2 regions of the Pseudocitrobacter sp. 2023LY-00077 genome follow, and region 1 is predicted to be linked to the other one. Evidence: riboswitches for the same ligand, from Rfam matches in the RefSeq annotation. Region 1 holds a riboswitch; the other holds the start of a gene.

What was found. Region 1 has a riboswitch for thiamine pyrophosphate ahead of thiB (thiamine ABC transporter substrate binding subunit). Riboswitches for the same ligand answer to the same signal wherever they lie in the genome.
Region 2: it holds a riboswitch for thiamine pyrophosphate, as region 1 does, so the genes downstream of both, thiC (phosphomethylpyrimidine synthase ThiC) here and thiB (thiamine ABC transporter substrate binding subunit) in region 1, are expected to answer to the same signal.

Annotation. Positions count from the first base shown of each region.
Region 1 covers NZ_JBSPEI010000010.1:81,234-86,671, reverse strand. Annotated here, with positions in the region: gene sgrT (glucose uptake inhibitor SgrT) at 1-57, opposite strand, end outside; gene sgrR (HTH-type transcriptional regulator SgrR) at 145-1,800, shown strand; TPP riboswitch at 1,837-1,928, shown strand; gene thiB (thiamine ABC transporter substrate binding subunit) at 1,959-2,942, shown strand; gene thiP (thiamine/thiamine pyrophosphate ABC transporter permease ThiP) at 2,918-4,528, shown strand; gene thiQ (thiamine ABC transporter ATP-binding protein ThiQ) at 4,512-5,258, shown strand; gene ACWWFX_RS14225 (DedA family protein) at 5,298-5,438, opposite strand, start outside.
Region 2 covers NZ_JBSPEI010000026.1:20,444-25,881, forward strand. Annotated here, with positions in the region: gene thiC (phosphomethylpyrimidine synthase ThiC) at 1-1,696, opposite strand, end outside; TPP riboswitch at 1,783-1,892, opposite strand; gene rsd (sigma D regulator) at 1,943-2,431, opposite strand; gene nudC (NAD(+) diphosphatase) at 2,528-3,301, shown strand; gene hemE (uroporphyrinogen decarboxylase) at 3,345-4,409, shown strand; gene nfi (deoxyribonuclease V) at 4,419-5,084, shown strand; gene ACWWFX_RS23050 (YjaG family protein) at 5,133-5,438, shown strand, end outside.

The sequences.
Region 1 (5,438 bases):
ATGACGTGTTGCGTTAAAATAGTGCTGATAAAACTGACCTGTGGTTGACCTCTTCATATTCACCTCCCCGCTTCATCGATATTGATTATTGGCTTAATATAGGGATTAATAAATTGCTGAGTTTTTATCAGGAGTTCCCCTTTTATGCCTTCTGGTCGACTGCAACAACAATTCATCCGTCTGTGGCAATGCTGCGACGGCAAAGCGCAGGAAACGACGCTGAACGAACTGGCGGAGCTGCTGAGCTGCTCGCGTCGCCATATGCGAACCCTGTTAAACACCATGGAAGCGCGCGGCTGGCTAACCTGGGAAGCCGAGGCCGGGCGCGGTAAACGCTCGCGATTAACCTTCCTCTATACCGGGTTGGCATTGCAGCAGCAGCGGGCGGAAGACCTGCTGGAGCAGGACAGAATTGACCAACTGGTACAGCTGGTTGGCGACAAATCGACGGTGCGACAGATGCTGGTTTCTCACCTGGGCCGTAGCTTCCGCCAGGGGCGACACATTCTGCGTGTGCTCTACTACCGCCCGATGCAAAATCTGTTGCCCGGCACGGCGTTACGTCGATCTGAAACCCATATCGCGCGGCAAATTTTCAGCGCCCTGACGCGCATAAATGAGGAAAACGGGGAACTGGAAGCCGATATTGCGCACCACTGGAAGGAGATATCCCCTCTGCACTGGCGCTTTTATTTGCGTCCAGGCATTCATTTTCATAATGGCCGCGAGCTGGAGATAGAAGACATCATCCATTCGCTGGAACGCATTAACAGGCTGCCGCTCTATTCTCATATCACTCAAATAGTGTCACCAACCGCATGGACGCTGGATATCCATCTCTCCCACGCGGACCGCTGGCTACCGTGGCTGCTCGGTCATACTCCGGCAATGATCCTGCCGCACGAGTGGTCATCCATGCCGCATTTCTCCCGCCAGCCGGTTGGAACCGGCCCTTACGCGGTGGTGCGCAATAACCAGAATCAGCTCAAAATTCACGCCTTTGAAGAGTATTTCGGGTTTCGCGCATTAATAGATGAGGTGAATGTTTGGGTATTACCCGACGTGGCGGAAGATCTCAGCTGTGGTCTGACGTTACAGGGCACTACCCAGAGCGAACAGGCCGTCGAAAGCCGGCTTGAAGAGGGATGCTACTATCTGCTGTTTGACGCCCGCTCGTCGCGCGGCGCCAATCAGCACGTACGCCAGTGGTTAAGCCACGTGCTGGCCCCGGCGAATTTGCTCTATCACGCCAGCGAACAGTACCAACAGTACTGGTTCCCGGCCTACGGCCTGCTGCCCCGCTGGCACCACGCGCACAGCAAAACCCACGAAAAACCCGCCGGGCTGGAGCGCATCACGATTGGTTTCTATCGCGATCATGTCGAACATAAAGTGATTGCCCGCATCATGGCACAACTGCTGGCCGAGCATCAGGTCACACTTGAGATTAACGAAGTGGACTATGACGAATGGCACAGCGGCGAGGTGGTCAGCGATGTCTGGCTCAACAGCGCCAACTTCACGCTACCGTTAAACTTCTCCCTGTTCGCGCATCTTTGCGAAGTGCCGCTGCTTCAGCACTGCATCGCCCGTGACTGGCAGGCAGATATCCGACAGTGGCATGCGGGCGAACTGGATCTCCCGACCTGGTGCAAACAGTTGCTGGAACAACAGGCAATTGTGCCGCTCATCCACCACTGGCTGCGCATTCAGGGGCAACGCAGTATGCGCGGCGTGCGCATGAACACCCTCGGCTGGTTCGACTTTAAATCCGCGTGGTTTGCCCCGCCGGATCCATAGCGCTTTTGATTTATTCACGTAATCATTACAATAGCGAGCTACTCAACGGGGTGCATAAATTTGCTGAGAGATACCCGTCGAACCTGATCCGGATAACGCCGGCGGAGGGATTTGAGGCCAACTCAAAATCCTTTGCCACCTGCTCACTGAGGTGCAAAGTGTTAAAAAAATGTCTGCCGCTGCTGGCGCTTCTCGCCCTGCCAGCTTTCGCCAAACCGGTACTCACGGTTTACACCTATGATTCCTTCGCCGCCGACTGGGGCCCAGGCCCGGTGGTGAAAAAAGCCTTTGAAGCCGACTGTGACTGCGAGCTGAAATTTGTGGCGCTGGAAGATGGCGTTTCACTGCTTAACCGCCTGCGCATGGAAGGCAAAAAGAGCAAAGCCGACGTGGTGCTGGGGCTCGATAACAACCTGCTGCAAGCCGCCAGCCAGACAAATCTGTTCGCCAAAAGCGGCGTGCCGACGAGTAACGTTACCGTTCCCGGCGGCTGGAAAGATGACACCTTTGTTCCCTTCGACTACGGCTATTTCGCCTTCGTTTACGATAAAAACAAACTGAAGAATCCGCCGAAAAGCCTGAAAGAACTGGTCGAGAGCGACCAGAAATGGCGGGTGATTTATCAGGACCCGCGCACCAGCACGCCGGGCCTGGGCCTGCTGCTGTGGATGCAAAAAGTGTATGGCGATAAAACAGCTGAAGCCTGGCAGAAACTGGCGGCGAAAACCGTCACCGTGACCAAAGGCTGGAGCGAAGCGTATGGTTTATTCCTGAAAGGGGAAAGCGACCTGGTGCTGAGCTACACCACCTCTCCGGCGTATCACATTATCGAAGAGAAAAAAGATAACTACGCCGCCGCCTCATTTGCCGAGGGGCATTATTTGCAGGTGGAAGTGGCGGCGCGGACCGCCGCCAGCAAACAGCCTGAACTGGCCGAAAAATTCCTCAAGTTTATGATTTCCCCTGCGTTCCAGCAGGCCATTCCGACGGGTAACTGGATGTATCCGGTGGCTGACGTGACGCTGCCCGCCGGCTTTGAGACGCTCGATAAACCGAAAACTGCCCTAGAATTTACCCCGCAGGACGTCGCCGCACAGCGTCAGAACTGGATCGCGACATGGCAACGCGCCGTCAGCCGTTAATTCCCGGCTGGATTTGGCCTGGAGTGACGGCGGCGACGCTTATCGTCGCCGTGGCGCTGGCCGCCTTTCTGGCACTGTGGTTTAGCGCCCCGGATGCCAGCGGGCAGACGCTGCTGGCGGATAGCTACCTCTGGCACGTCGTGCGTTTCTCCTTCTGGCAGGCGTTTCTCTCCGCGCTGCTGTCGGTTGTGCCCGCTATTTTCCTCGCCCGCGCGCTCTATCGCCGTCGTTTCCCTGGCCGCGAAACATTGCTGCGCCTGTGCGCAATGACGCTGATTTTGCCCGTACTGGTCGCGGTATTCGGCATCCTCAGCGTCTACGGGCGTCAGGGCTGGCTGGCGCAGATACTCACATCACTCGGGCTGGAGTGGCATTTCTCGCCTTATGGATTGCAGGGCATCCTGCTGGCGCACGTGTTCTTCAACATGCCAATGGCAACCCGCCTGCTGCTTCAGGCGCTGCAGCAAATCCCCGGCGAGCAGCGCCAGCTTGCCGCTCAGCTTGGGATGCGCGGGTTCAATTTCTTTCGCTTCGTGGAATGGCCCTGGCTGCGTCGGCAAATTCTGCCCATCAGCACGCTGATCTTTATGCTCTGTTTTGCCAGCTTTGCCACCGTGCTATCGCTGGGCGGCGGGCCGAAAGCCACGACCATTGAACTGGCGATTTATCAGGCGCTCAATTTTGATTATGACCCGGCGCGGGCGGCGATGCTGGCGCTGATCCAGATGGCGTGCTGCCTGACGCTGGTGCTGGTTAGCCAGCGTCTGAGCAAGGCGATTGCCGTCGGTAATACGCAAATGCAGGGCTGGCGCGACCCGGACGATCGTCTGCACAGCCGCCTTAGCGATGGCCTGCTGATTACGCTGGCCCTGTTATTAATGCTGCCGCCGCTGCTGGCGGTACTGGTCGATGGCATCAACACGGCGATGCTCAACGCCCTGCGACAACCGCCGCTCTGGCAGGCACTGTGGACCTCGCTGCGCATCGCCGTCTCCGCTGGCGTGCTCAGCGTGGTGCTGACCATGATGCTACTGTGGAGCAGCCGCGAACTGCGTGCGCGTAACGCGCCGCTTGCCGGGCAAACGCTGGAACTGAGCGGCATGTTGATTCTTGCCATGCCGGGGATTGTGCTGGCGACCGGCTTTTTCCTGCTGCTGAATAATACTATCGGGCTGCCTGACTCCGCCGATGGCATCGTGATTTTCGCCAATGCGCTGATGGCCATCCCCTACGCGTTGAAAGTGCTGGAGACGCCGATGCGCGATATTACCGCGCGTTATACACCGTTGTGTGAGTCGCTGGGGCTGGAAGGGTTTAACCGTTTAAAAATCGTGGAGTTGCGCGCACTTAAACGGCCCCTCGCCCAGGCGCTGGCGTTCGCCTGCGTCCTGTCGATTGGCGATTTCGGTGTGGTGGCGCTGTTTGGCAATGATGATTTCCGCACGCTACCGTTTTATCTTTACCAGCAAATAGGCTCTTATCGCAGCCAGGATGGCGCGGTGACCGCCCTGCTTCTGCTGCTGCTCTGTTTCCTGCTTTTTACCGTGATTGAAAAACTACCGGGACGCGATGCTAAAACTCAATGATGTTACCTGGCTTTATCAGCATTTACCGATGCGCTTTAGTCTCTCCGTGGCGCAGGGCGAAACCCTCGCCATTCTTGGGCCGAGCGGGGCGGGGAAAAGTACGCTGCTGAATCTGGTTGCCGGTTTTCTGACGCCTGCCAGCGGCGAAATTGTGATTAACGGCGAGACGCATACCCGTACGCCGCCCGCCCGTCGCCCGGTATCGATGTTGTTTCAGGAAAACAACCTGTTCAGCCACCTGAGCGTGCAGCAAAACATTGGGCTGGGGATGTCGCCTTCGCTGAAACTGAACGATGCGCAAAAACAGAAGTTGCAGGCGATCGCCCAACAGATGGGGCTTGAGTCCTTGCTGACGCGCCTGCCGGGTGAGCTTTCCGGCGGCCAGCGTCAACGTGTGGCGCTGGCGCGTTGTTTGGTCCGTCAGCAGCCGATTTTGCTGCTGGATGAACCTTTTTCCGCCCTCGACCCGGCGCTACGTCAGGAGATGTTGCAACTGGTGAAAGCGGTATGTGAACGTGAGCAGATGACGTTGTTGATGGTGTCTCACAGCGTGGAAGATGCGGCGCGGATTGCGCCACGCGCGATAGTGGTTGCCGACGGACGCATTGCGTGGGATGGCGAAACGACGGCGCTGCTGAGCGGTCACGCCAGCGCGTCGCATTTACTCGGCATCGCTGCGCCGGATGGCGCTTCGCTTATCCGGCCTACTCGTTCGCATCTATTTTTGTAGGCCGGATAAGGCGTTTACGCCGCCATCCGGCAAACTGCGCTAAAGCCCAACCACCTTGCGCAAAATCTCGATGTAAACAGGCATCAACGGATGGCGGATTGCCGCCACCAGCGCCACGACACCTACACCGAGCATCAACGGGGCCACCCACAGCAAACGCTGGCGCGGCAGGTAAACGGT
Region 2 (5,438 bases), on a different contig from region 1:
GATAGGCGCGAGCGGTGAAGGGGTCGAGCGCCAGGTTAAACTGATCTTCCCAGCGGAATTCAAAGCGTGCTTTAGACATGGCGTTATCGCGAATCTGCGCGCCGGGGTGGCCTTTTGCCAGGTCTGCCGCGTGGGCGGCGATCTTGTAAGTGATAAGTCCTTGCTTCACATCGTCTTTATTCGGTAAGCCGAGGTGCTCTTTTGGCGTGACGTAGCAGAGCATCGCGCAGCCGAACCAGCCAATCATCGCCGCGCCAATCCCGGAGGTGAAATGGTCGTAGCCTGGTGCAATATCGGTGGTGAGCGGCCCTAACGTATAAAACGGCGCTTCATGGCAGTGCTCCAGCTCTTCGGTCATATTACGGCGGATCATCTGCATTGGCACATGGCCGGGCCCTTCAATCATCACCTGCACGTCATATTCCCAGGCGATTTTGGTCAATTCGCCCAACGTGTGAAGTTCTGCAAACTGGGCTTCATCGTTGGCATCCTGAATTGAGCCAGGACGCAGGCCGTCGCCCAGCGACAGCGATACATCATAGGCGGCGCAAATTTCACAAATTTCGCGGAAGTGCTGATAAAGGAAGTTTTCCTGATGATGCGAGAGGCACCACTTCGCCATGATTGAGCCACCGCGCGACACAATACCGGTCAGGCGTTTGGCGGTCATCGGCACGTAACGCAGCAGCACGCCCGCATGAATGGTGAAGTAGTCTACGCCCTGTTCGGCCTGTTCCAGCAACGTATCGCGGAACGCTTCCCAGCTCAGATCCTCGGCGATCCCATTGACCTTCTCCAGCGCCTGGTAGATCGGCACGGTGCCGATTGGTACCGGGCTGTTGCGCAGGATCCATTCGCGGGTTTCGTGGATGTAACGCCCGGTGGAGAGGTCCATCACCGTATCGGCGCCCCAGCGCGTTGCCCACACCAGTTTTTCCACCTCTTCTTCAATCGAGGAGCTGACTGCGGAGTTACCGATATTGGCGTTCACCTTCACCAGGAAGTTACGCCCGATGATCATCGGTTCCGATTCCGGATGGTTAATATTGGCCGGGATAATCGCCCGACCTGCCGCCACTTCGGCACGGACAAACTCAGGCGTGATGTTTTGTGGTAGCAGCGTGTCGAAGCTTTGCCCCGGATGCTGCTGGCGCAGTACTTCGCTGCGAATGCGCTCGCGCCCCATATTTTCGCGCAGGGCGATAAATTCCATCTCCGGGGTGATTACCCCCCGACGAGCATAATGGAGTTGGGTGACGCGCTTGCCGGGACACGCGCGTTTTGGCGTCAACAGGCCGGTGAAGCGCAATTCGTCGAGAAATTCGTCCGCGAGGCGGGCCTGAGTATAGGCGGAGCTGCGCGCCGTTAAGGTTTCGCTATCGGCGCGCGCGTCAATCCACGGCTGGCGCAGTTTTGCCAGGCCCTGGCGGATATCGATTTTTTCGGCTGGGTCGCCGTAGGGGCCGGAGGTGTCATACACCGGGATCGCTTCATTCTCTTCGTACTGCGCATTATCCTCGCTGCCGCCAATGAGCGTGGGGCTAAGCTGAATTTCGCGCATCGGCACGCGTACGCCAGGCTGTGTACCTGCGAGATAAATACGGCGCGAGTTAGGGAAAGCGGTGCCTTCCAGAGTATCAATAAAGCGTTGAGCCTGTTCGCGTTGTTCACGGCGAGTCAGTTTTGTTGTAGACATAGCGCATACCAAATAAAAAAGGATATGGCTTGTCAGACGACGGATGGAGTAATGGATGCACAGCGCCCGTGAAGGCAGAGGCATAAAGCTGAATTACTCTTGTTCCCTTCGCAGGTATTAGCCTGATCAGGTTCCGCGGATCCCGAATTAACGGTCTCAGCCTGTGTTTTCACACGTGGCACTCCGACAAGATGTAGCCCCATAAATGGGACGATGAATGTAAACTACGCGTTAATGCGTAAAATCTCAAGCGGGACGTTTGATCCCGGGGCTATCGTGCATCGCATCCAGCACGAGCATGATGAGCTTATCTTCGAGCACAAAACGTGCCTCCAGCGCCTCGCCGATATCCGACAATGCTTGTTGAAATTCAAAGCAATTATCGTGATCGATGGCCGTCTCCAGGCTGGAGTCGTAATAGTCCATAATCAACTGGGTGTTGGCTTCCAGCCTGGGCCAGATTTTAGTGGCCGTTAAAAGCGCGGCGTCGCCTTCCAATTTATGGAGAATGCGTTCATAAATACTGAAGTGGCAGGAGGAGAGGTAGTCCACCAGTCGCTGACAAAAATCATCCAGTGCTTTTTCATTCAGCCGTATAAACGATTCTTTGCCAGGCTTAATCCCAATCAGGTTGGAATAAGCGACAAGCAATTGCTTGCGTATGTTGAGCCAGCGGTCGACCAGTTTGTTACTGCCTCCAACATGCTCCGTCAGGCTTTCGAGCTGGTTTAACATGTGATTGACTCCGCACAAGTGGATTTAAAGACTGCGCACTAAGATGTAACGATAATGTAAATAACATGCCAGTGAAGCAAAGGTAGTGCAATAGATATGGATCGTATAATTGAAAAATTAGACATCGGCTGGTGGGTCGTCAGCCATGAGCAAAAATTATGGCTGCCGGGCGGAGAATTACCCTGGGGCGAAGCGGGAAAATTCGACCTTGCGGGGCAACGCGCGCTGCTGATTGGTGAATGGCAAGGCTCGCCGGTGTGGCTGATTCAGCAACAGCGTCGTCATGATATGGGCTCGCTGCGGCAAATTCTCGACCAGGATGCCGGGCTGTTTCAACTCGCCGGGCGCGGCGTGCAGCTGGCGGAGTTCTACCGCTCGCATAAATTCTGCGGCTACTGTGGGCATACCATGCACCCCAGCAAAACCGAATGGGCGATGCTGTGCGACCACTGCCGTCAACGCTACTATCCGCAAATCGCGCCCTGCATCATCGTCGCCATTCGTCGCGATGACACCATCCTGCTGGCGCAGCATACGCGTCATCGCAACGGCGTACACACCGTGCTGGCTGGGTTCGTTGAAGTGGGCGAAACGCTGGAGCAGGCCGTCGCGCGCGAAGTGATGGAAGAGAGCAGTATAAAAATCAAAAACCTGCGTTATGTCACCTCCCAACCGTGGCCGTTCCCGCAATCACTGATGACCGCGTTTATGGCCGAGTATGACAGCGGCGATATCGTGATCGACCCCAAAGAGTTGCTGGAAGCCAACTGGTATCGCTATGACAATTTACCGTTACTGCCGCCGCCGGGAACCGTCGCCCGTCGACTCATTGAAGATACTGTCGCACTCTGCCGGGCAGAGTATGAGTGACACTCATGTTACACTGGCGTGAAAGAGCTCAAGGAATGGAAAAATGACCGAACTGAAAAACGATCGTTACCTGCGTGCGCTGCTGCGTCAGCCTGTAGATGTCACCCCTGTCTGGATGATGCGCCAGGCGGGCCGTTATTTACCGGAATATAAAGCGACCCGTGCCCAGGCCGGGGATTTTATGTCCCTGTGCAAAAACGCCGAGCTGGCATGCGAAGTCACACTTCAGCCGCTGCGCCGTTACCCGCTGGATGCGGCCATTCTGTTCTCCGATATTCTGACTATCCCGGATGCAATGGGCCTCGGGCTCTATTTTGAAGCGGGTGAAGGCCCACGCTTTACCTCGCCGATAACCAGTAAAGCGGATGTTGATAAGCTGCCGATTCCGGACCCGGAAGGCGAACTGGGTTATGTGATGAACGCGGTGCGTACAATCCGCCGCGAACTGAAAGGCGAAGTGCCGTTGATTGGTTTCTCCGGCAGCCCGTGGACGCTGGCGACCTACATGGTCGAAGGCGGCAGCAGCAAAGCGTTTACCGTGATTAAAAAGATGATGTATGCCGAGCCGCAAACGCTGCATCTGCTGCTCGATAAGCTGGCGAAAAGCGTCACGCTCTATCTGAATGCGCAGATTAAAGCCGGTGCGCAGTCGGTGATGATTTTCGACACCTGGGGCGGTGTGCTCACCGGGCGTGATTATCAGCAGTTCTCGCTGTATTACATGCACAAAATTGTCGATGGTTTGCTGCGTGAAAACGACGGGCGCCGCGTGCCGGTGACGCTGTTCACCAAAGGCGGAGGGCAGTGGCTGGAAGAGATGGCGGAAACCGGCTGTGATGCGTTGGGTCTCGACTGGACCACCGATATCGCCGATGCGCGTCGCCGCGTTGGCCACAAAGTGGCGCTGCAGGGCAATATGGATCCCTCCATGCTTTACGCACAGCCTGCGCGCATCGAGGAAGAAGTGGCGACTATTCTGGCGGGCTTTGGCAAGGGCGAAGGCCACGTCTTCAACCTCGGTCACGGCATCCATCAGGATGTGCCGCCGGAACACGCCGGGGCGTTTGTCGAGGCGGTACATCGCCTCTCTGCGCCTTATCATCAGTAAGGATTGGTTATGGATCTCGCGTCGCTACGCGCTCAACAAATCGAACTCGCTTCTTCCGTGATCCGCGAGGATCGCCTGGATAAGGATCCGCCGGATCTGATCGCCGGGGCAGACGTGGGTTTTGAGCAGGGCGGTGAAGTGACGCGCGCGGCGATGGTGCTGTTGAAGTATCCATTGCTTGAGCTGGTGGAGTATCAGGTGGCGCGCATTGCGACCACCATGCCCTACATTCCCGGCTTCCTGTCATTTCGTGAATACCCGGCGTTGCTGGCGGTGTGGGAAAAGCTGTCGCAAAAACCGGATCTCGTGTTTGTCGATGGTCACGGTATTTCGCATCCGCGCCGTCTGGGCGTCGCCAGCCATTTTGGCCTGCTGGTGGACGTGCCGACGATCGGCGTGGCGAAAAAGCGCCTCTGCGGTACGTTTGAGCCGCTCGACAGCGAACCCGGTGCGTTATCACCGCTGATGGATAAAGGCGAGCAACTGGCGTGGGTGTGGCGCAGTAAAGCGCGCTGCAACCCGCTATTTATCGCGACAGGGCACCGCGTTAGCACTGACAGTGCGCTTTCATGGGTGCAACGCTGTATGAAAGGCTACCGTCTGCCGGAGCCAACACGCTGGGCGGATGCCGTTGCTTCTGAACGTGCTGCCTTTATGCGCCTTACAGCAAAATAACCACAATTCAGGTAAACTGCGGCTAATTTCCGCATTTGAGAACTCATCATGTTACAAAACCCGATTCACCTGCGTCTGGAGAAGCTGGAAAGCTGGCAGCACGTCACCTTTATGGCCTGCCTGTGCGAACGCATGTACCCGAACTACGCCATGTTCTGCAAAGAGTCAGAGTTTGGCGACCCGCACGTTTATCGTCGTATTCTGGATCTCATCTGGGAAACGCTGACGGTAAAAGATGCCAAAGTGAACTTCGATAGCCAGCTTGAAAAGCTGGAAGAAGCGATCCCGGCGGCGGACGATTTCGACATGTACGGCGTTTATCCGGCGATCGATGCCTGCGTCGCGCTGAGCGAA